One region of the Priestia sp. FSL W8-0524 genome, then DNA from elsewhere that is predicted to be linked to it. Evidence: a T-box and tRNA genes for the amino acid it is inferred to sense, from the RefSeq annotation. Region 1 holds a T-box; the other holds one or more tRNA genes.

Region 1 (11,310 bases):
AACAAGAAGAGTCGGTAGAAGAGCCTGTACAGCAGTCGAGACCAGTGAAAGCTAGTCAGCAGCCGAATCAGCAGCAAAACGTGATTAGCTTACAAAGCGTTCAAAAATCATCAAAAATGATGCTTTGCGAACCTCGCGTCTATGCCGAAGCACAAGAAATTACGGATCATTTAAAAAATCGTAAAGTCGTAGTTGTTAATTTACAGCGCATTCAACGAGATCAAGCAGTGAGAATTGTCGACTTTTTAAGTGGTACAGTTTATGCTTTAGGCGGGGACATTCAAAAAATTGGAACCGACATCTTTTTATGTACACCTGATAATGTAGACGTAAGCGGAAGCATTTCAGATATGATGGGAGAACACGATACAACAAACGTAAAGAGGTGGTAGTTTTTGGACATCGTTTTTGGGATTCTCGCAAAATTGATTGGGCTTTACTCATGGGCACTGATTATTTACATTTTGATGTCTTGGGTACCCGATGTAAGGGCCTCTAAGTTTGGTCAGCTGCTTGGCAGTATTTGCGAGCCTTACTTAGAGCCTTTTCGTAAAATCATTCCGCCTATTGGCATGATTGATATTTCACCTCTTGTTGCAATCTTTTTACTACGATTTGCGGAAAGAGGCGTGTATTCACTTAATAATGTGATGGGGTTTATTTAAAAAAGGAATCGCTGGATTCCTTTTTTACATACCAATAGTAGGAGTAATAATATGTCTATTTATGAACATTTTAGGCAAGAAGAACATGGGTTTATTGATCAAGTTCTTCAGTGGAAAGAAGATGTCCTACATCAATACAGCCCAAAATTAACGGATTTTTTAGATCCAAGAGAGCAGCAGATTGTGACGGCTATTGTCGGGACTGAAGGAGAGGTTCAAGTTTCATTTGATGGTGGACAACCGTTTGCTGAACGCAAGCGTGCGCTGCTATATCCGGATTACTATGTGCCTGAAAGCGAAGATTTTCAGTTGCATATGTACGAATTGAATTATCCTAAAAAGTTTGTGACGATTGAACATCCTCAAGTTCTTGGTTCGGCGATGTCCTTAGGACTGCGCCGTTCAAAATTTGGCGATATTTTGGTTGCGGGAGACGATATTCAGCTTGTAGCCGCAGAGGAAATTTCTTCTTATATTGAGATGAATTTAACATCAATTGGAAAAGCCAAAGTTTCACTTTCTTCTATTCAAAGAGAGCAGCTGCATGTGGTAAAAGAAGAGCTGATTGAACACGTTTATACAGTTTCTTCAATGAGGCTTGATGTTTTGCTGTCGACCATTCACAATTTATCAAGACAAAAAGTCCAGCCGTTTATTGCAAATGGAGCGGTAAAAGTAAATTTTAAAGTCATTGAACAGCCTTCTTTTGAATGTCATGAAGGTGATATTTTGTCGCTTCGTGGCCACGGCAGAAGTCGTATCGTTTCACTTGAAGGCAAAACCAAAAAAGAAAAATGGCGAATTGTTGTAGGAAAGCAGAAATAAAGAAATCTACTAGCAGGAAATTTTAAAAATATGTCGAATAAACCATTACTAATGATGTAATGAGACAACACGGAGGTGGCCTAGATGCCTTTAACCCCTTTGGATATTCATAACAAAGAGTTTAATCGCGGATTTCGCGGATATGATGAAGATGAAGTAAATGAGTTTCTTGACCAAGTAATTAAAGACTATGAGCTGGTAATGCGTGATAAAAAGGAGTTAGAAGGAAGAGTATCTGAATTAACAGATCGTCTTGGACATTTTACTAACATCGAAGAAACGTTAAATAAATCAATTTTAATTGCTCAAGAAGCAGCGGAAGATGTAAAGCGAAACGCTGAAAAAGAAGCGAAGCTCATTATAAAAGAAGCAGAAAAAAATGCGGACCGTATTATTAATGAAGCACTGTCTAAGTCTCGTAAAATTGCGATGGACATTGAGGAGACGAAAAAGCAGTCTAAAGTATTTAGAACCCGTTTCAAAATGTTAATTGAAGCACAGCTTGAAATGTTAAACAGCGATGACTGGGATCAGTTGATGGATTATGAGATGCCAGCGCTAGAAGAAAAAATTGACTAGTCAAGACATCATCTTGACTTCTCACGTTTTGTTGTCATATAATTTGGTAACAGATGAAATTTCATATCAAACAGTACGGAGACAGGGACAGTAGCTTTTTTAGTTTGTCAAAGCGAATCGAGGATGGTGCGAGCTCGATAACAAACAAAAGAGTGAAAATCACCCTAGAGTACCATTGCTGAAATGATGATAGTAAGCAGTGGCGGTTTATTCACGTTACGAATGCAAAGAGGATTTGCGTGCAGCAAATCTACTAGGGTGGTACCGCGGGAGGCCTTCTCGTCCCTTTTTGGGATGAGGAGGTCTTTTTGTTATGGTGCAAAAAGATATGAAATTTACGTTTTTTTTTGGAGGGTAAAACATGGAATATAAAGATACATTATTGATGCCAAAAACTGAATTTCCGATGCGTGGAAATTTACCGAACCGCGAGCCTAAAATGCAAGAACAGTGGGCTGAAATGAATATTTATGAAAAAGTACAAAAACGTACGGAAGGCCGCCCGCTATTCGTCCTGCATGATGGACCTCCATATGCCAATGGCGATATTCACATGGGACATGCCTTAAATAAAATTTTAAAAGATTTTATCGTTCGCTATAAGTCGATGTCAGGCTTCTGCGCACCTTATGTGCCAGGCTGGGATACACACGGCTTGCCAATTGAAACGGCTTTAACAAAAAATAAAAAAGTAAACCGCAAAGAAATGACAGTAGCTGAATTCCGTAAGCTTTGCGAACAGTATGCTTGGGAACAAGTAAACGGCCAGCGTGAGCAGTTCAAGCGTTTAGGCGTACGCGGAGATTGGGATAATCCATATGTAACGCTTCAGCCACAGTACGAAGCGCAGCAAATCAAAGTATTTGGCGATATGGCGAAAAAAGGCTATATCTACAAAGGATTAAAACCTGTATACTGGTCTCCTTCAAGTGAATCTGCTTTAGCAGAAGCGGAAATTGAATACTATGACAAGCGTTCAGCTTCTATTTACGTAGCGTTTAATGTGAAAGATGGTAAAGGCGTGCTTGAACAAGATGAAAAATTCATCATTTGGACGACAACACCATGGACAATGCCAGCTAACCAAGGGATTGCTGTCAATCCCGAGCTTCAGTACAGCGTGGTTGAAGCAGATGCAGCAAAATATGTAATAGCAACTGAACTTATTGAAACAGTTGCTAAAGAAATTGAATGGGCTGACTATAAGACACTTCGTACAGTAAAAGGTTCAGAACTTGAACGCGTGGTAGCTGAACATCCAATCTACAAGCGTGATTCTTTAGTTGTTCTTGGCGATCACGTAACGACTGATGCTGGTACTGGCTGTGTTCATACAGCACCGGGACACGGGGAAGACGACTTTATCGTTGGTCAAAAATACGGTTTGGAAGTTCTTTGTCCAGTTGATAGTAAGGGTCATATGACGAATGAAGCACCAGGATTTGAAGGATTATTCTATGATAAAGCGAATAAGCCGATTACCGACAAACTAGAAGAAGAAGGCGCGCTGTTAAAATTAAGTTTCATTACCCACTCATATCCACATGACTGGCGTACGAAGAAACCAACAATTTTCCGTGCAACAGCACAGTGGTTTGCGTCTATTAAAGATTTCCGTGAAGATTTATTAAAAGCAGTAGAAAAAACAGAATGGGTGCCTACTTGGGGTGAAACGCGACTTTATAACATGGTGCGTGACCGCGGAGACTGGTGTATTTCTCGTCAACGTGCATGGGGCGTTCCGATTCCAGTATTTTATGCTGAAAATGATGAGCCAATCATTACGGACGAGACAATTGAGCACGTATCAAATCTATTTAGAGAACATGGATCAAACGTATGGTTTGAGCGTGAAGCAAAAGACTTGCTTCCAGAAGGCTTTACTCATGAAGGAAGCCCAAATGGCCGTTTCACAAAAGAAACAGACATCATGGACGTATGGTTTGACTCTGGTTCTTCGCATCAAGCTGTTCTTGAAGAGCGTGAAGACTTACAGCGTCCGGCTGATTTGTATTTAGAAGGTTCTGACCAATACCGCGGCTGGTTTAATTCAAGTCTTTCTACAAGTGTAGCTGTAACAGGTGAAGCACCTTATAAAGGCGTACTTAGCCACGGATTTGCTTTAGACGGTGAAGGTCGCAAAATGAGTAAGTCATTAGGGAATGTTGTAATTCCAGAAAAAGTAATGAAACAACTAGGTGCGGATATTTTACGTCTATGGGTAGCTTCTGTAGATTACCAAGCGGATGTTCGTGTATCTGATAACATTTTAAAACAAGTAGCAGAAGTATACCGTAAAATCCGCAACACGTTCCGTTTCTTACTAGGAAACCTAGCGGACTTTAATCCAACAACTGACGCTGTAGCCGTTGAAGACCTTCGTGAAGTAGACCGCTACATGCTTGTGAAGCTGAACAAATTAATTGATAAAGTGAAAAAATCTTATGATTCATATGAATTCTCAAGCATTTATCACGCAGTGCATAATTTCTGTACAATTGATATGAGTTCATTCTACTTAGACTTTGCAAAAGATGTATTGTACATTGAAGCAGAAAATAATGTAGAGCGTCGCAGCATTCAAACGGTTCTTTATGAAACGTTATTATCGTTAACGAAATTAGTGTCTCCAATTCTTTCTCATACAGCAGACGAAGTATGGGTTCACATTCCGAACGTAACGGAAGAAAGCGCGCAGCTAGTTGATATGCCAGAGGTTCAAGAAATTGAAGGAGCAGATCAATTAGTAGAGAAATGGGATGCGTTCATGGAGCTTCGCGATGAAGTCTTAAAAGCGCTAGAACAAGCTCGTAATGAAAAAGTAATCGGTAAGTCTTTAGAAGCAAAATTAACGCTGTATCCAACAGCAGATACGAAAGAGCTGTTAGCCTCTATTTCTGAAAATGTAGGTCAACTCTTCATCGTTTCAGATCTCGAGGTAGCAGAAGGTGAAGCGCCTGCTGAAGCACAAAAATTCAGCTATGCTTCAATTGTTGTAAGTAAAGCAGAAGGTGAGAAGTGTGAGCGCTGCTGGGTAGTATCACCAACAGTTGGCGAAGATCAAGATCACCCAACTTTATGTACACGCTGTGCGGATGTTGTGAAAAATCACTACGTTCAGCAGTAATGAACAAAAGCACGTCCTTTTTGGGCGTGTTTTTTGCTGTACGAAATTCCCAAATACAATGGTATAAAGCATTCAAAGCCTTAGGAAAAACTTGTGTTGTAGATTCGATGGAAAACTCGGTAAACCTAACATCATTAATACTTCATCTTATCAGCACAGGAGGCGTTTGCATGTATGAAAATTATCTTTCCATTGGACAGGAATTAGCTCTTATCAAAGAAGAATTACAAGATCGCCTATTGAGATATGCTACAGAACAATCTGGTTATATAGATGAAAAGGAACGTTACGTAATAGAAATGATTAAAGCCGATTTAAAAGATGTAGAACACGCGCTAGCAAAGCTTGACGTTGGTGCGTTTGGAATTGATGAACTAACTGGCGAAGTGATGTCTATTCATAAATTAAAAGTAATGCCGACGGCCCGCACAAACGAAGATTTATTTGTTTTCTGGTGAGAAGCGAGAAAAAAAATGAATTATGTGCTAAAATGCTTTAGTATGGATTCGTTTGATTTTATTGCGGGAGGAAAACGTTTGTGTTTTATTATCTTATCGCTTTAGCTGTTATACTTATTGATCAGGTAACAAAATGGATGATTGTAAAAGAAATGTATTATGGACAAAGCATTACCGTAATTGAAAACTTTCTTTACATTACCTCTCATCGTAACAGAGGAGCCGCGTGGGGGATTCTACAAGGACAGATGTGGTTCTTTTATCTTATTACGGTGGTTGTGGTAGTCGGTTTAATAATTTATATTCAAAAGCTCAAAAAACAAGATAAATGGTTCGGTATTGCGCTAGCATTAATGTTAGGCGGCGCCATTGGAAACTTTATTGATCGAGTGGTCCGTAAAGAAGTAGTTGATTTCGTAAATACATACATCTTTACGTATGATTTTCCGATTTTTAACGTAGCTGATTCGGCACTTGTCGTCGGAGTAATCATCATGTTTATTATGACGCTGTTTGAAGGGAAAATGAAGAAGGAGCACAAAGAATGAATGTAATTGAAACAGTTATAAATGAAGAACAAGCGGGAGAACGTATTGATAAAGTACTTTCGACTGTAAATGCAGAATGGTCACGTTCACAAGTGCAGCAGTGGATCAAAGAAGGTCATGCAAAAGTGAATGATAAAACCGTTAAAGGAAACTATAAATGTAAAACAGGAGACGCTATTATTATTGAAGTGCCGGAACTAGAGGAGCTTGATGTGGTAGCGGAAGAAATGGATTTAGATATTTATTATGAAGATCAAGATGTGCTTGTTGTAAATAAACCTCGCGGCATGGTTGTACATCCAGCTCCAGGTCATCATAGCGGCACGCTTGTAAACGGCTTAATGGCTCACTGTAAAGATTTATCCGGTATTAACGGCGTTATGCGCCCTGGGATCGTTCATCGAATTGATAAAGATACGTCAGGTTTACTTATGGTTGCAAAAAATGATTTAGCTCATGAATCACTAGTTAGTCAGCTTGTAGCTAAAACAGTGACGCGTCGCTATAAAGCTATCGTTCACGGAGTAATTGCGCACGATCACGGTACAATTGATGCGCCAATCGGCCGAGATAAGCAAGATCGTCAAAGCATGACGGTCACTGATGAAAACAGTCGTGATGCAGTGACGCACTTTACTGTATTGCAGCGTTTTAAAGATTTTTCACTTGTCGAATGTAAGCTAGAAACGGGGCGAACACACCAAATTCGCGTTCACATGAAGTATATTGGCTTTCCGCTTGTCGGGGATCCGAAGTACGGACCGAAAAAAACGCTTCCGATTGACGGACAAGCGCTTCATGCAGGTGTATTAGGCTTTATTCACCCTCGTACAAATGAATATATGGAATTTGAAGCACCGGCTCCAAAAGAGTTTAATGAGATGCTAGAGCTTATTGAAAAAAGAAGTTGACAACTGCCATAAGTGATGGCATACTTGTATTAACTTAATAAGAACCTTTAAGAACAGTCCAGAGAGGCTGAGAAGGAAACGGTGCAGAAAAGGCATACTTATAGCCTTTTTGAAGAAATATGTCTAAAACCAAATCCTCTTGCCTCAAGGCAAGAGGATTTTTTTATGTCAACAACTTGAGGTGAAAAACAGTGAACGTAAAAGCTACCGTCCTTGACGAACAGGCTATCCGCCGCGCTTTAACTCGAATTGCACATGAGATTATTGAAAAGAATAAAGGAATCGAAAATTGTGTGCTAGTGGGGATTAAAACGCGAGGTATTTATATCGCAAAACGTTTAGCAGAACGAATTGCACAAATTGAAGGAAACACATTGCCAGTCGGAGAACTAGACATCACGCTTTACCGAGATGATTTATCGAAAGTGACAAGCAATGACGAACCTCTCGTAAAAGGATCAGATATTCCGACAGACATTGCAAATAAGAACGTCATCTTAGTAGACGATGTGTTATATACGGGCCGTACGGTTCGTGCAGCACTTGATGCACTAATTGATATCGGTCGACCGGAACTCATTCAGCTGGCTGTTTTAGTGGATAGAGGACACCGCGAGCTGCCGATTCGAGCAGACTATGTTGGTAAAAACGTACCGACAGCTAAAAGTGAAAAAATTGCGGTGCATTTGATGGAAGTAGACGAAAAAGACCACGTGTCTATTTACGAAAAATAAATTATATACCCTTTTAAATAGTAGTCCCGTGAGGCTGCAAAAGGGGGGTCACTATACAAGGAAAACTATACTGCGGTATAGCGTCTTCCTTGTATGCTGAAAACCTCTTTGCCTCTGCGTAAAGAGGTTTTTTTATAGTGATAGGAGGAAAAACATATGAGTCAACAACGAGATTTTGTACTTGATATACATGATAAACCAAAAGCAGTAAATTGGTTAACATTGAGTCTGCAGCATTTGTTTGCAATGTTTGGATCGACGGTGCTAGTGCCGTTCCTAGTCGGATTCAGCCCGGCAATTGCTTTGATTTCAAGCGGGGTAGGAACGCTTGCTTTCCTGCTCATTACAAGAGGTCAAATTCCTTCTTACCTTGGTTCATCGTTCGCGTTCATCACGCCAATCATTTTCGCAAAAGCTTCGTTTGGACCTGAAGAAACGATGGTTGGCTGTTTCTTAGCCGGACTTGTGTATGGAATCGTTGCTTTGATTATAAAAGGAACAGGAATTAATTGGATTATGAAGCTGCTTCCTCCGGTTGTAGTAGGACCAGTTATTATGGTTATAGGCTTAGGATTAGCTAATACAGCAGTAGGCATGGCGATGAACGATGCAAAAGGAAATTACAGCTTAACTTACCTGATGGTTGCGCTTGTGACACTAGCGATAACAGTTGCTTGCTCAATCTTCTTTAAAAACATTATCAGCCTGATTCCGGTACTGATGGGAATTATCGGCGGATACATCTTCGCTTATACACAAGGATTGGTAGACTTTTCAAAGGTAATGAAAGCAGAGTGGATTGAAATACCTCACTTCTACGTGCCGTTCGTCACATACACGCCGTCCATTTCATTAGGGATTGTGCTTATCATGGTACCTGTAGCAGTCGTAACACTTTCAGAACATATTGGACACATTCTTGTTTTAAATAAGATTGTGGATCGAAACTATATTGAAAAGCCAGGGCTGCACAGATCGATTTTAGGAGACGGAGTAGCCACTATGCTTGCTGCGCTGATCGGCGGACCTCCAAACACAACATATGGTGAGAACATCGGAGTGTTAGCCATCACAAAGGTGCTTAGCGTATTTGTAATAGCAGGAGCAGCAGTTTTCGCGATTTTGTTCGGGTTTGTCGGCAAAATCAACGCTCTTATTTCAAGTATACCAACGCCGGTCATGGGTGGGATTTCAATTCTCTTATTCGGAATCATTGCTTCATCAGGCTTGCGCATGATGGTGGATGCAAAGGTAGATCTTGGATCAAAACGAAACTTAATGATTGCTTCGATTATCTTAGTGTTAGGAATCGGAGGAGCACACTTAGATATCTCAGAACATGTAAAGATTGATAGCATGGCACTGTCTGCTATCATGGGAGTTCTGCTGAATCTAGTTCTGCCGAAAGAGAAGATAAAAGAAGCAGAAAACGTTCAACAAACGTCAGCACGAAAAATTTCATAGAACGCCTTTTAATTGAAATCCAGAGAGGTTTCTAAGGGTGTGTGAAAAGCGCGTTATAGACGAAGCTTGTTTTCTTACACCCTTTCTAAGTTAGAAAGGGTGTTTTTTATAAAGAAATGCGAGGAAAGCAAAAATGGAGGGAATCGATATGAAACATTTAGTGACAGTCTCAACACTAGAAACAAATGAAATTCTAGAGATTTTAGACAGCGCTGAAAACTATCGAACGAATAAACAAGGATGGAAACCGGAAGAGAAAATGTTTGTTGCCAACTTATTTTTTGAAGCGAGCACGCGTACTCGATGCAGCTTTGAAATGGCAGAACAGCAGCTAGGATTAACAACAATTCCGTTTGAAGTAACAACTTCAAGCGTCCAAAAAGGAGAAACGCTTTATGACACGATTGAAACATTAGCTTCAATCGGTGTTCAGTCAGTTGTTATTCGCCACCCGCAAGATCGTTATTATGAAGCACTGCAGGAAAAAGTATCGATTCCCATCATTAATGCAGGAGACGGATGCGGTCAGCATCCAACTCAGTGTCTGCTTGATCTACTGACAATTCGCCAAGAGTTCGGCTCGTTTAAAGGATTAAAAGTCGCAATAGTCGGAGATTTGCGACATAGCCGCGTAGCGAGATCGAATGCAGAAATGCTGACAAAACTAGGGGCGACCGTATATTTTGCGGGACCTGAAGAATGGAAAGATGAAGAGAACAGACACGGTACATATCTTGATATCGATGAAGCAATCGAAACGGTCGATGTTGTGATGCTACTGCGTATTCAATTTGAAAGGCATGAAGAGAACACTTCAGAGCTTGCAAAGAACTACCATAGCCGCTTCGGATTAACCGTTGAACGAGAGCGGAAAATGAAATCACATAGCATTATTCTTCATCCAGCTCCGGTGAACAGAGGAGTCGAAATTGCAGATGAGCTCGTTGAATGTGAACGCTCAAGAATTTTTAAACAAATGCAAAATGGCGTATACATTCGCATGGCAGTATTAGCAAGAGCGCTACAACCAATTGAAAGGGGACTTAATAATGACAACAATTATCAAAAATGCTACATGGTTAAATGAAGGAAAAATTGAAAAAGTCGAACTGAAAATTGAAAATGGTGTAATTGCTGAAATAGCTTCACACATTGACGTACAGAATGAAGAAGTCATTGATGCAGGCGGGAACTTCTTATCACCGGGTTTAATCGATGTCCACGTTCACTTGCGTGAGCCAGGGGGAGAAAAGAAAGAAACAATTGAAACAGGTACTCTAGCAGCTGCAAAGGGCGGTTTTACAGCAATTGCTGCAATGCCGAACACGCGTCCAGTGCCTGATACTGTTGAACAAATGGAGTGGGTAAACAAGCGCATTGAACAAACAGCACATGTGCGCGTATTACCGTACGCATCGATTACTACTCGTCAATTGGGAAAAGAATTAACGGACTTTGAAGGCTTAAAAGAAGCGGGAGCATTTGCTTTTACAGATGATGGAGTAGGGGTTCAGTCAACAGGAATGATGCTAGAAGCGATGAAAAAAGCCGCTTCATTAAACAAAGCAATCGTTGCACACTGTGAAGATAATGATTTAATTAACAAAGGCTGCGTACACGACGGGAAATTTGCAAAAGAACATGGACTAAACGGTATCCCATCTATCTGCGAAGCCGTTCAAATTGCACGAGATGTCCTGCTTGCTGAAGCAGCAAACTGTCACTACCATGTGTGTCACGTAAGTACAAAAGAATCCATTCGCGCCATTCGTGATGCGAAAAAAGCAGGCATTCGCGTAACTGCAGAAGTAACGCCTCATCATCTGTTACTAAATGAAGAAGATATCCCGGGACTTGATTCGAATTTCAAAATGAATCCGCCGCTTCGAGAAAAAGATGATCAACAGGCATTAATTGAAGCTTTATTAGACGGAACGCTTGATTTTATCGCCACTGATCACGCACCGCACACAGCGGACGAAAAAGCAGAAGGCATGGA
Region 2 (11,310 bases), 250 kb from region 1:
AAACACAATTTTATACCCAAGTGATTCATACAAAGCGGAAATAACAAAGCCCGCTCCTAAAGGACCAATCATCCCTGCAAAAGAGTTTAAGATCCCTAAAAATCCGTTAAAAAAGTCTCTTGTATCAGGTTCTGTAATTTCAAAGGTTAGCACATTAAAAGCTAGCCAATAAAAGCCATATCCTATACCCAGCAGTCCACCAAGCAATACTAAATACTCGGCTGCGTTAGCTCCACTGACTAATACAGCGATATAAAAAACAGCTAAAAAAGATACGCCTAACCTTAAAACCACAACCCGGTCAATTCGTTTGGCCCATTTACCTGCTAAAATAAACGTAAGCGGCTGAAGCACCACTACCGCTAAATTATAAATAGCGAGATCCGAAAATTCGCCTGATTGTTTCCACAGATAAATGTTAACAAACGAATTGGAAATTGAAATAGCCAAGGCATAAAGACCGCCTATAATTAAAAGCAAAAGTAAATCTTTACTAACTTCTACATCTCCAACTACTTTTTTTAATAAAGGCATATCAAAAAACTCCTTTTCTCTTCTACACCTAGTGTGTGAAAAAGAAAAGGAGATATGTAAAAGAATTGGAAAACAAAAAAGCCAGTAAAGGTAATAATTACTTTACTGGCTCTTAAATACGTCTTCAGCTTATTTTGCAGCGTCGTAACGCTTAGCAACTTCGTCCCATTTTACAACATTAAAGAATGCTGAAATGTAATCTGGACGGCGGTTTTGATAATTTAAGTAGTAAGCGTGCTCCCAAACGTCTAGACCAAGAATTGGCGTTTTGCCTTCCATTAATGGGCTATCTTGGTTTGGTGTGCTTGTTACTTCTAATTCGCCGTTGTTTACAACTAACCAAGCCCAGCCAGAACCGAAGCGAGTTTTAGCTGCATTTGCAAATTCTTCTTTGAATTGATCAAAGCTGCCGAATTTGCTAGCGATAGCGTCTGCTAATTCACCAGTTGGAGCACCGCCGCCGTTAGGGCAAAGGATTGTCCAAAATAATGAGTGGTTCGCATGACCGCCACCGTTATTGCGTACTGCTGTACGGATATCTTCAGGAACAGCATCTAAGTTTGAAATTAACTCTTCAATACTTTTGCTTTCTAAATCCGCTTTGCCTTCAACAGCAGCGTTTAGGTTTGTAACATATGTGTTGTGATGTTTTGTGTGGTGAATATTCATTGTTTCTTTGTCGATATGTGGTTCCAGTGCATCGTATGCATAAGGTAGTTCTGGTAATTTGTAAGCCATGAATAATTCCTCCTTCAAAATATGTAAGCATTTTGGCGCAAAAGCACCATATACGTTTAGATTAGCAAATTTACCCTACTCTTTCAAATAAAAAGTACCTAATCCATGATTTATATTTACCTAATTCCCATTCGCTATTCTTTTAAACATAAAAAAAGCTTCTTTTTCTCAAAAGAAGCTTTGAATAGACAATAGTATGGCGGAGGAAGAGGGATTCGAACCCCCGCGGGCTTTAACACCCCTGTCGGTTTTCAAGACCGATCCCTTCAGCCGGACTTGGGTATTCCTCCAACCCTATAAATGGTGGACCCTGCAGGACTCGAACCTGCGACCGGACGGTTATGAGCCGTCTGCTCTAACCAGCTGAGCTAAGGGTCCACATGGCTCCACAGGTAGGACTCGAACCTACGACCGATCGGTTAACAGCCGATAGCTCTACCACTGAGCTACTGTGGAACAATATGAATTATGTATGTCACAAACGTAAATTGGAAAATAGCGGCGGAGGGGATCGAACCCCCGACCTCACGGGTATGAACCGTACGCTCTAGCCAGCTGAGCTACACCGCCATGGCTCCACAGGTAGGACTCGAACCTACGACCGATCGGTTAACAGCCGATAGCTCTACCACTGAGCTACTGTGGAACAATATAACATTTACTAGCGACATTAAAAATTTAACATGTTTCTGGCCTAAAGTCAATATATTATTTTAAAACAGCGTATAAAAAATAGGCAATCATCAACAGTTGAATAAATCCTTTTGAGATAGCGCCACTAAAAAAGCCAATAACCGAACCTACTCCAATTTTTACTGCGTTGCTAATTGTGGTCCGATGAACAATCAGTTCTCCTACAATCGCTCCGATAAACGGCCCTAAAATAATTCCAAATCCCGGAATAACAAACGGACCCACAAGCAATCCAACTGTACTTCCCCAAACGCCTGCTTTAGTGCCTCCGAATTTTTTCACACCAATAATATTAGCGATATAGTCTGCTAAAAAAAGTGCGACAACTAACAATCCTTGTATCACCCAAAATAACCAGCTATAGGAGCTAAAATCATAAAATAAACCGTATATGACAAATCCTAGCGCTACAAATAGCACGCTTGGGATGATGGGATAAACCAACCCAACAAACGATACAACAAAGCTAATGATAACTAATGCCCAACATAAAATAGCCATGCCCGCACCTATCCTTTTTATTATTAATATTTATCATACAATAACCACTCCTATAAAGAAAGACCTTGCACCACGAGACCTTCCTTTATTTTACTTTCGAATATATCTTCAGATAACGATTTTCGAGTGTACCACTGCACTATTAACAGCACAGTCCTCAAACTGCCCGTAATAACCCCCAAAAACAATGACAGCAAAATCTGTACATATAAAGAAATGCTTTTGACAAAACGCTCCATCGCACCATTGTAATTGGTAACGTTTTCTAAAATCTATTGTAAACCTTAAATTTCCGCTATAAAATAAGGTATAATCAGAATTTTCAATAATAGGAGGCTTTACAATGAGCATGCTGAAAAAGATAGCATGGAGTTTTACTTCCTTCAAAAAAATAAAGTCGCTTCGCTTTGAGCATACGAATAAAACAATTGGCTTTGTGCTGTTTTTAACATTCATTTCTTTGCTGCCTACATTTTTCTTTATGACGTTGACAATTGTAAACGGCTATCACATTGCTACAACAGAGCTTCCGAAATCGGTTTCTTCTTTTTCTATTTCAAATTCACAGCTTACGTCAAGCCAACCTTTCACAAAAAAAGTAAACGGTACCGCTTTTATCTTAGACCCCTCACAGTCTATTGAACGGTTTCATTCCCCTGCTCATGCAATTGGTTTTTTAAAGGATGGAATTTACATCACGACTAATTCACAAACACAAACGTATTCATATGAGTTGCTAAACTGGCATCATAAAGATAAAAATGAACTGTTAAACTTGCTGCACGAACAAAAATTTTCTTTATACATACTTGTCCCTATCGCTATGCTTTTACTGTACGTATTAACATCTGGACTAAACTTCCTTTCTATTACCTGCCTTGCTTATCTTGGAAAACTGATTGGACTCATCACTAAGAAGCAGCTTCCTTTCAAACAGCTATGGGCACTGAGCGCTTATAGTACGGTAGCCTTCACGCTGCTTTATACGCTTTTTGAAGCTTTTTCTTTGTCTCTAGCAACACATAGCTCTCTTTACTGGATAGGAACGTTCTTCATTTACTTATTGCTCGTCACAAGGGTTCCTATGAGAAAAAAGGTAAAACCTACTAAAGCGATTGAAACATAACGAAATGAATCCAATCAACGGCTAGAAGCACCTACATACATAAAATCTATGTTTACCCTGCCAATGAAAAGCTCCGAACGAATTTAATTCTTGATCAAGAATCAAATTTGTTCGGAGCTTCTTCAACTAACATACTTTTGTCCCAGCCTCTTTATTTCTGTACAACTTTTCTTCTCCCCATTGCAGAAGAAAAAATTTTCAACTGATACAAAACCCACAAACCTCCTGCTGCGAGCAAACTAAAGCTATAAATAAACATCAGCCTTTCAGTATGCATCCACACTTCAAAAACAACGGGTCCCAACGCTACTCCTAAAAATCTCACCGTTCCATAAATGGATACAATAAATCCTCTTTCTTCGTCTGAAGCCGCTGAAGTAATCATCATATTAATACAAGGAAGAACAAATCCTAAGCCGCCAAAGGCGACTGTCAAACAAAACATCAGCACAGGAAGCGTATAAATCACCGTTAATACTCCAAACATTACGAATAAAAGAATCATTCCTACTATCATCAATTTTTTCATGAGCACTACATCTGTTTTGATTCGCTGACCGGTCCAATAAGAAACGAGCGTCATCGCGCCAAGAGGAAATAAAAAAGCGGTTCCTTTGAAAAAACCGTCTATATGATACGTTTCCTCTATTAAAAAAGATAAGTAATATAAAATGCCAAATAATAAAAACAACCCCAGTCCCCCCACAAAGAATAAAGGAAAAAGCGATTTTCTTTTATCATAGACGATCCCAATGGCTCTCTTTAAATACTCTCCAACAGATACTGAATCTGAACCTGTTTTCGCTTCTCTCACATACATGGCTATACCTACTAAAGCAGCACCTGCAGCTAAAGGATACACAAAAAATGCGGCATACCATACAACGAGTGCCGCCGTTGCTCCAATTATAGGTGCAACCACTTTTCCAGCTCCATTATATACTTCTAAAATCCCAAGGACTTTTGCTCTTTTTTCCCCTGTAAATACATCTCCAGTTAATGCCATTGCCAACGTTGTAGTACCAGCAGCGCCAATCCCTTGAATCACTCTTCCAGCCATCAACACAGCAAAGCTTCCAGAAGAGACCAAAGCGCTACTAGCAGCGACAAGGCTACCGATTATCATCACGATGAGGGAATACATAATTAATTTTTTACGTCCATATCGATCTGATAGAATTCCTACCGCAGGAATACACAATGCAGCCGGAATCGAAAATACACTCAGTATCAAACTGGTTTGGACTCCACTTAAGTGAAGTGACTTTTGAATGCTTGGCAGCAGAGGAATGAGCATGGAATTTCCCAGCACCATGATTAAAGGCAATAAGCCTAATGAAACAATCATTAATTTTTCTTTCAAATTTCGTTCTCCAATCATATTTAAGTAAGACAAGCATAGGCTTTACACATAAGCAAAAGAATGAAGGAGGAGCATAATGAAAAAGCTATGTGCATTAGCCGCTTTCGCTTTTATCGGATATATTTGTCACTACGACATTAAATACGGGACCATTCCTACTGCGACTGAAGCAGTTCAAGTCAGCAAAGCGCAGCCTGCAGAAACAAAAGCCGCCAGCTCTTCTTCCACCTATACAAAAATAAAAATTAAGCCAGGCGATACAGTTTTGTCCGTCATTGAAGAGCTTACAAAAAAATCGATACCGGTTTCTATGAACCAAATGATTAAAGACTTTAAGAAGTTAAATAACGGTACAGCGCCTGAAGATATTCAAATTGGAAAAACGTATAAGTTCCCTATTTACAAGTAATGACAGCATTCTTCTTGTCAAGATGGGATAGTCATTGTTAAAATAGCTAAGGTAGTACTTTCTACTAGTTATTTTGTTCATAAAGAGTTATTCTATTAATGAATTTAAATTCTTGATTTCATTTTGAAGGAGAGATTATCACGTGAGTGAAATTATACATCGTACAAAAACACGCCCCGTTAAAGTTGGAGATTTAACAATTGGGGGCAGTAACGAATTAGTTATTCAAAGTATGACAACCACTAAAACACATGATGTTGAAGCAACGGTTGCAGAAATTAAACGTTTAGAAGAAGCAGGATGCCAAGTTGTTCGTGTTGCTTGTCCAGATGAGCGCGCAGCAGATGCAATCCCTGAAATTAAAAAACGCATTAACATTCCATTAGTTGTAGATATTCATTTTGACTATCGCTTAGCGTTAAAAGCAATTGAAGGCGGAGCGGATAAAATCCGTATCAACCCAGGTAATATTGGACGCCGTGAAAAAGTGGAAGCTGTTGTAAATGCTGCAAAAGCTAAAAATATTCCAATTCGTATTGGAGTTAACGCCGGTTCACTGGAAAAACGTATTTTAGATAAATACGGCTATCCGACAGCAGATGGCATGGTAGAGAGTGCACTTCATCACATTAAAATTTTAGAAGACCTTGATTTCCATGACATCATCGTTTCAATGAAAGCATCCGATGTTAACTTGGCAATTGAAGCATATGAAAAAGCTGCTCAAGCTTTTGACTACCCTCTTCACTTAGGAATTACAGAATCGGGTACATTATTTGCGGGAACTGTAAAAAGTGCAGCAGGTCTTGGCGCTATTTTGTCTAAAGGAATCGGAAATACATTACGTATTTCTTTAAGTGCGGATCCTGTAGAAGAAGTAAAAGTTGCACGCGAGTTGCTAAAATCATTCGGTTTAGCTTCCAATGCTGCAACGCTTATTTCTTGCCCAACTTGCGGACGTATTGAAATTGATTTAATTAGCATTGCTAATGAAGTTGAAGAGTATATTTCAACTGTAAAAGCACCGATTAAAGTAGCAGTACTTGGCTGCGCTGTAAACGGTCCTGGCGAAGCTCGTGAAGCTGATATCGGGATTGCAGGAGCACGCGGTGAAGGTCTTCTATTCCGCAAAGGTGAAATCGTACGCAAAGTTCCGGAAGAAACAATGGTTGAGGAACTAAAAAAAGAAATTGATAAAATTGCTGCTGAATATCACGCAAAGCAAGAAGCTGAAAAAGCTGCAGCTAAATCATAACCAAAAAAAGCGAGGCGCATATGCGCCTCGCTTTTTTTATGAAAAGAACGGTAATATAAACGTACCGACAATAATCGATACAACTCCGATCCCTATTGCCCATGCTCCTAGCGTAAGTGCTCCTTTTCTGCGTGCGATAAACCCTAGAATAATCCCAGCGGCACCAAGAATAATTGGTAAAAAGAATAGTGAAAGAATCGAAAGCACGAGTGCGAAACGACCGTATCCCGTTCCTTCTCCTCGTCCAGCGACTTCATGATTGCGATTGCGGTCAATATCTATAACTTCACGCTCTGCATGTGGCTCTCCTACTCGGTAAGGAACGCCCACTTCAGCTGCAGTTTCTTCCATGAAATCAGCTTCATATACATCTTTTCTACGCCTTTGTTCTTCATTCTCCATGCTTAATCCCTCGCTTTCGTAAGTAAGGAGCATTTATAGTATCTGAATGCGAGAAAAAATTATAAGTGTTAATCTTATACAGCTGCTCATTTTCTTGCAAAAATAGATACCTGCACGATTCCCACACCGTATAATCATCCTTATCTTTTTTCTTAAGGAGTATAAAAAGTATTACTGTTTCTCTTTAGGCTTTATGTTACACTAGACAAGAATAATCAAGCACCTAAGTAGAATAAACGTATTAAAGGAGTGCACGTAGTTGACAAAAAAGTTTGGAATTGACATTGATGGAACTGTTACCTCTCCTGAAACTTTTGTTCCTCATTTAAATAAAGCCTTTAACTTAAATTTAACACTTGAAGATATTACAGAATATGATTTCAGCCCTTTTGTAAATGTATCACCTGCAGAACTCGGGAAATGGTTTAAAGCAAATGAACGCTCTATTTACGAAACCTCTCCACTTGCAGACGATGCAAGAACGGTTTTGCAAAAGTGGCATCAAAAGCACGAATTATTCTTTATTAGTGCAAGGCACGATCAGCTATTGGACGTCACGGAAGAATGGTTTCAAAAAAATGAGCTATCGTTTCATCACATTGAGTTAGTCGGCTCTCATTTTAAAGTTGAGACAGCAAAACGATACGATGTTGATATCTTTTTTGAAGACAAACATGATAATGCTTGTGAAATCAGTGAAGAATGCAATATTCCCGTTATCTTATTTGATACTCCTTATAATCGCTTACCTGTTCCAAAAGGAGTGGTTCGCGTATATAACTGGCTAGAAGCAGATCAGTGGGTAGCCGACTGGTTAAAAGAACAGCAAAAATAAAAAAGAGAGGTGCATAGCACCCTCTCTTTTTTATTGATTACATTCTATACATTGACCGTAAATTTCGAATTTATGGCCTGTAATATTATACCCTCGCAAATCCTCGTCTACATACTCCATCGGACAAGCTTCAATTTCTTTTGTTTTTCCACAATCTAAACAAATGAAGTGGTGATGATGATGAGCAGTTGCACATTTAAATCGAAAGTGCTTTTCGCTCGAAAGCTCCGTCATTTCAAGTACGCCTAACTCCACAAATAATGATAAATTACGGTAGATTGTATCAAAACTTAGACCAGGATAATCAGGCTTCATATATTCTAATACATCTTTTGCCGTTAAGTACTTATTTGATTTTGAAAACAAGGCAAGCATTTCTTCACGTTTTCCTGTATGTTTATATCCTTGATCTTTTAATAAATGAATGGCTTCAGTTAAATTCATTTTTGTTTCCCCTTCCGTCCTTTATTAATCATAATAGATATGATTAAAATAACAACAGCAATGACAACAATTGTACCGCCTGGTGCTAAATCCAAGTAGTACGCTGAAAATAATCCGCCTAAAACAGATATTTCACCAAAAATCACCGAAAGCAGAATCGTTTGTTTAAAGCCTCTAGCTAAGCGAATGCTTGCTGCTACAGGAAGAGTCATAAGCGATGACACCAATAGAATACCGACGATACGCATCGATACAGCAATGACAAGAGCAACCATCACGATAAATAAAAAGTGCATCCACTTCGATTTAATTCCAGAAGCAGAAGCATGCTCCTCGTCAAAAGATAAAATAAATAATTCTTTATATAAGAAAAAGACAATAGCTATTACAAATACGGCTATGACAACAACTGTCCAAAGATCCGAACGACTAACTGCACTCACGCTTCCAAACAAATAATTCATTAAATCATTATTAAAACCGTCTGCCAGCGAGATACAAATTGCACTAATACCAATTCCGCCCGATAAAATAATCGGAATGGCCAGCTCTTGATAGTGCTTGTAGACCCCTCGAAGCTTCTCGATAAAAAGAGCCCCTGTAACGGAAGACACCATTCCTAAATAGACGGGGTTCACTCCTTGCATAAACCCTATTTTCTGACTAAGAAGCAAGCTCGCAGAAATTCCGGCTAGCGTCACGTGACTTAACGCGTCTGCAATTAAAGAAAGACGTCTTACTACGATGAACGTGCCCAATAAAGGAGCTAAGACGCCAATAATCATACCTGTTAAAAATGCATTTCGCAAAAACTCAAATTGAAATAAACTGCTTATCATACGTGCTGCCCTCCATGATGATGATCATGGGTTAACACATGAACATTATGACCATAAAACATAGATACGTCATGTTCACAAAGCTGTTCGAATTCTTTGGCATTCCCATGAAAGTGTAAAAATTTATTTAAACAAGCAACGTGGGTTACTTTTTCCGAGACAGTTCCAATATCGTGAGTAACAAGCACAAGCGTAATTCCTTTTTCTTTATTTAACTTTTCAAGAAGCTCATAAAAAGTGTATACATTTTGTGCATCCACTCCGACCGTAGGCTCATCTAAAATTAACAGCTCGGGCTCACTTACAAGCGCGCGTGCAATAAAAATTCGCTGCTGCTGACCACCGGATAGCTCTCCTATGTTTCGATTTAAAAATTCGCTCATCCCCACTGCTTCTACCGCTTCTTTTACCTTTTGTTTATGAGAGGCATTCATAAAGCGAAACAAACCTAGTTTTGAAGTAAGGCCCGTGGAAACCACTTCAAAAACGGTAGCAGGAAAGCCGCTGTTGAAACTATTCGCTTTTTGCGATACATATCCAATTTTACTTCGTTCTTTAAACCTTCTCTGATCTTTTCCAAATAAACGAATTGAACCTTGAGATGGTTTTTGCAAACCAAGCAAACATTTGATTAGCGTTGATTTCCCAGAACCATTTGGACCAACGAGCCCCAAAAAAGCTCCTTTTGGAATTGAAAAACTTATATCTTCTAATACATTCACTCCATCATATTGAAATGATAAATGATCAATTTCAATGATATCAGGTGTATTCATATGCGCCTCACCATTCTTTTTTTATATTTCTCCATACAAAAGAGGGCACGGTTTCTATCGTATACTCCGTTACCCATTTACTTTCTCAGAATCATTACGATTTAGTCATTAATGTAGTATACAGGATTGTCTTTTATTTGTAAACTAAGCCGTTTCACTCTTTCGCTTTCTTACCCCCGTAGGTTCATCCGACTCAAAATGTTGTTTTATTACACAATATAGTCACATCTTTCTTTTTTATTCATAAACTGTATATGACGAGGAGGTAATCATATGAAAATTGTACAGCAGATTGTCAATAAGAAAGTAAACAATATTACCCCGAAAGAGCTTTTAAAGTATAGCAAACAATACAACATCCCCATTACAGATCAGCAGGCACACACCCTTGTATCTGTCATTAGACAGCAGCCCGTAAATATTTATAACCTTGAAGAGCGCCGAAATTTAATCAAACAAATTGCTCAAGTAACAGATCGTGAAACTGCCAGACGCGTGAACGAATTATTTCAGCAGTTAATGTAAAAGAAGAGGTCATGTCTGTAGACATGACCTCTTTCAATCACATATGAAATTACATAAGCTTTTGTTTTAACTCTGAATCAAAGCTTTGTGCGCGAATCATATCAATTTCCAATTGATATGGCGCTTTTTTATTTTTCTTATCTTCTCCTACATAAGGAGTTTCTAGAATTTTAGGAACTTCTTTAAACGCTGGGTGATGAACAATATAATTCAGTGCACCAAATCCGATTTCACCAAACCCAATGTTTTCATGACGGTCTTTTCGAGCACCGCATACATTTTTACTATCATTGATGTGAAGCACTTTAATTCGCTGTATTCCTACGGTTTTGTCAAATTCATTTAATACACCGTCAAAGTCTTGAACGATATCGTAACCAGCATCATGTACGTGACATGTGTCAAAACAAACAGAGAGCTTTTCATTGTGCGTCACACCATCAATAATTTGGGCAATTTCTTCAAAGCTTCTTCCACACTCTGTTCCTTTTCCAGCCATTGTCTCAAGCGCAATTTGAACTTCTTGATCAGCTGTCAACACTTCGTTTAGACCGTTGATAATTTGCTGAATACCAGCATCTGCTCCGGCCCCCACATGAGCCCCTGGATGAAGAACAATTTGCTTTGCGCCAAGAGCATGGGTGCGCTGAATTTCAGACGTTAAGAAATCTACTCCAAGCTCAAATGTTTCGGGCTTTGTTGTATTCCCTAAATTAATGATATAAGGAGCATGTACAACAATATCTTTCATTCCATGCTCTTTCATATGCAAAAAACCAGCTTCAATATTAAGCTCTTCAATCTTTTTGCGACGAGTATTTTGTGGAGCGCCTGTATAGATCATAAACGTATTTGCTCCATAAGAAGCTG

Evidence for each region. A T-box is a leader RNA that pairs with one kind of tRNA and senses whether it is charged. The one in region 1 lies ahead of ileS (isoleucine--tRNA ligase), so its partner is inferred to be a tRNA-Ile.
Region 2: it encodes a tRNA-Ile, which carries the amino acid that the T-box ahead of ileS (isoleucine--tRNA ligase) is inferred to sense. The anticodon was not compared.

The regions. Positions count from the first base shown of each region.
Region 1 covers NZ_JBBOUG010000001.1:3,929,794-3,941,103, reverse strand. The annotation lists gene NST66_RS20590 (cell division protein SepF) at 1-392, shown strand, start outside; gene NST66_RS20585 (YggT family protein) at 396-665, shown strand; gene NST66_RS20580 (YlmH family RNA-binding protein) at 717-1,490, shown strand; gene NST66_RS20575 (DivIVA domain-containing protein) at 1,575-2,069, shown strand; T-box leader at 2,139-2,359, shown strand; gene ileS (isoleucine--tRNA ligase) at 2,431-5,196, shown strand; gene NST66_RS20565 (conjugal transfer protein TraR) at 5,367-5,654, shown strand; gene lspA (signal peptidase II) at 5,735-6,202, shown strand; gene NST66_RS20555 (RluA family pseudouridine synthase) at 6,199-7,113, shown strand; gene pyrR (bifunctional pyr operon transcriptional regulator/uracil phosphoribosyltransferase PyrR) at 7,305-7,847, shown strand; gene NST66_RS20545 (uracil-xanthine permease family protein) at 8,004-9,311, shown strand; gene NST66_RS20540 (aspartate carbamoyltransferase catalytic subunit) at 9,460-10,398, shown strand; gene NST66_RS20535 (dihydroorotase) at 10,361-11,310, shown strand, end outside.
Region 2 covers NZ_JBBOUG010000001.1:4,177,598-4,188,907, forward strand. The annotation lists gene NST66_RS21835 (MFS transporter) at 1-534, opposite strand, end outside; gene sodA (superoxide dismutase SodA) at 664-1,272, opposite strand; tRNA gene NST66_RS21845 (tRNA-Ser) at 1,470-1,562, opposite strand; tRNA gene NST66_RS21850 (tRNA-Ile) at 1,574-1,650, opposite strand; tRNA gene NST66_RS21855 (tRNA-Asn) at 1,654-1,728, opposite strand; tRNA gene NST66_RS21860 (tRNA-Met) at 1,769-1,842, opposite strand; tRNA gene NST66_RS21865 (tRNA-Asn) at 1,844-1,918, opposite strand; gene NST66_RS21870 (DUF456 domain-containing protein) at 1,981-2,466, opposite strand; gene NST66_RS21875 (DUF1189 domain-containing protein) at 2,810-3,592, shown strand; gene NST66_RS21880 (MFS transporter) at 3,744-4,955, opposite strand; gene NST66_RS21885 (hypothetical protein) at 5,032-5,364, shown strand; gene ispG (flavodoxin-dependent (E)-4-hydroxy-3-methylbut-2-enyl-diphosphate synthase) at 5,516-6,619, shown strand; gene NST66_RS21895 (hypothetical protein) at 6,656-7,021, opposite strand; gene NST66_RS21900 (5' nucleotidase, NT5C type) at 7,281-7,856, shown strand; gene NST66_RS21905 (Fur family transcriptional regulator) at 7,887-8,300, opposite strand; gene NST66_RS21910 (metal ABC transporter permease) at 8,297-9,139, opposite strand; gene NST66_RS21915 (metal ABC transporter ATP-binding protein) at 9,136-9,915, opposite strand; gene NST66_RS21920 (DUF2624 domain-containing protein) at 10,189-10,440, shown strand; gene NST66_RS21925 (deoxyribonuclease IV) at 10,490-11,310, opposite strand, start outside.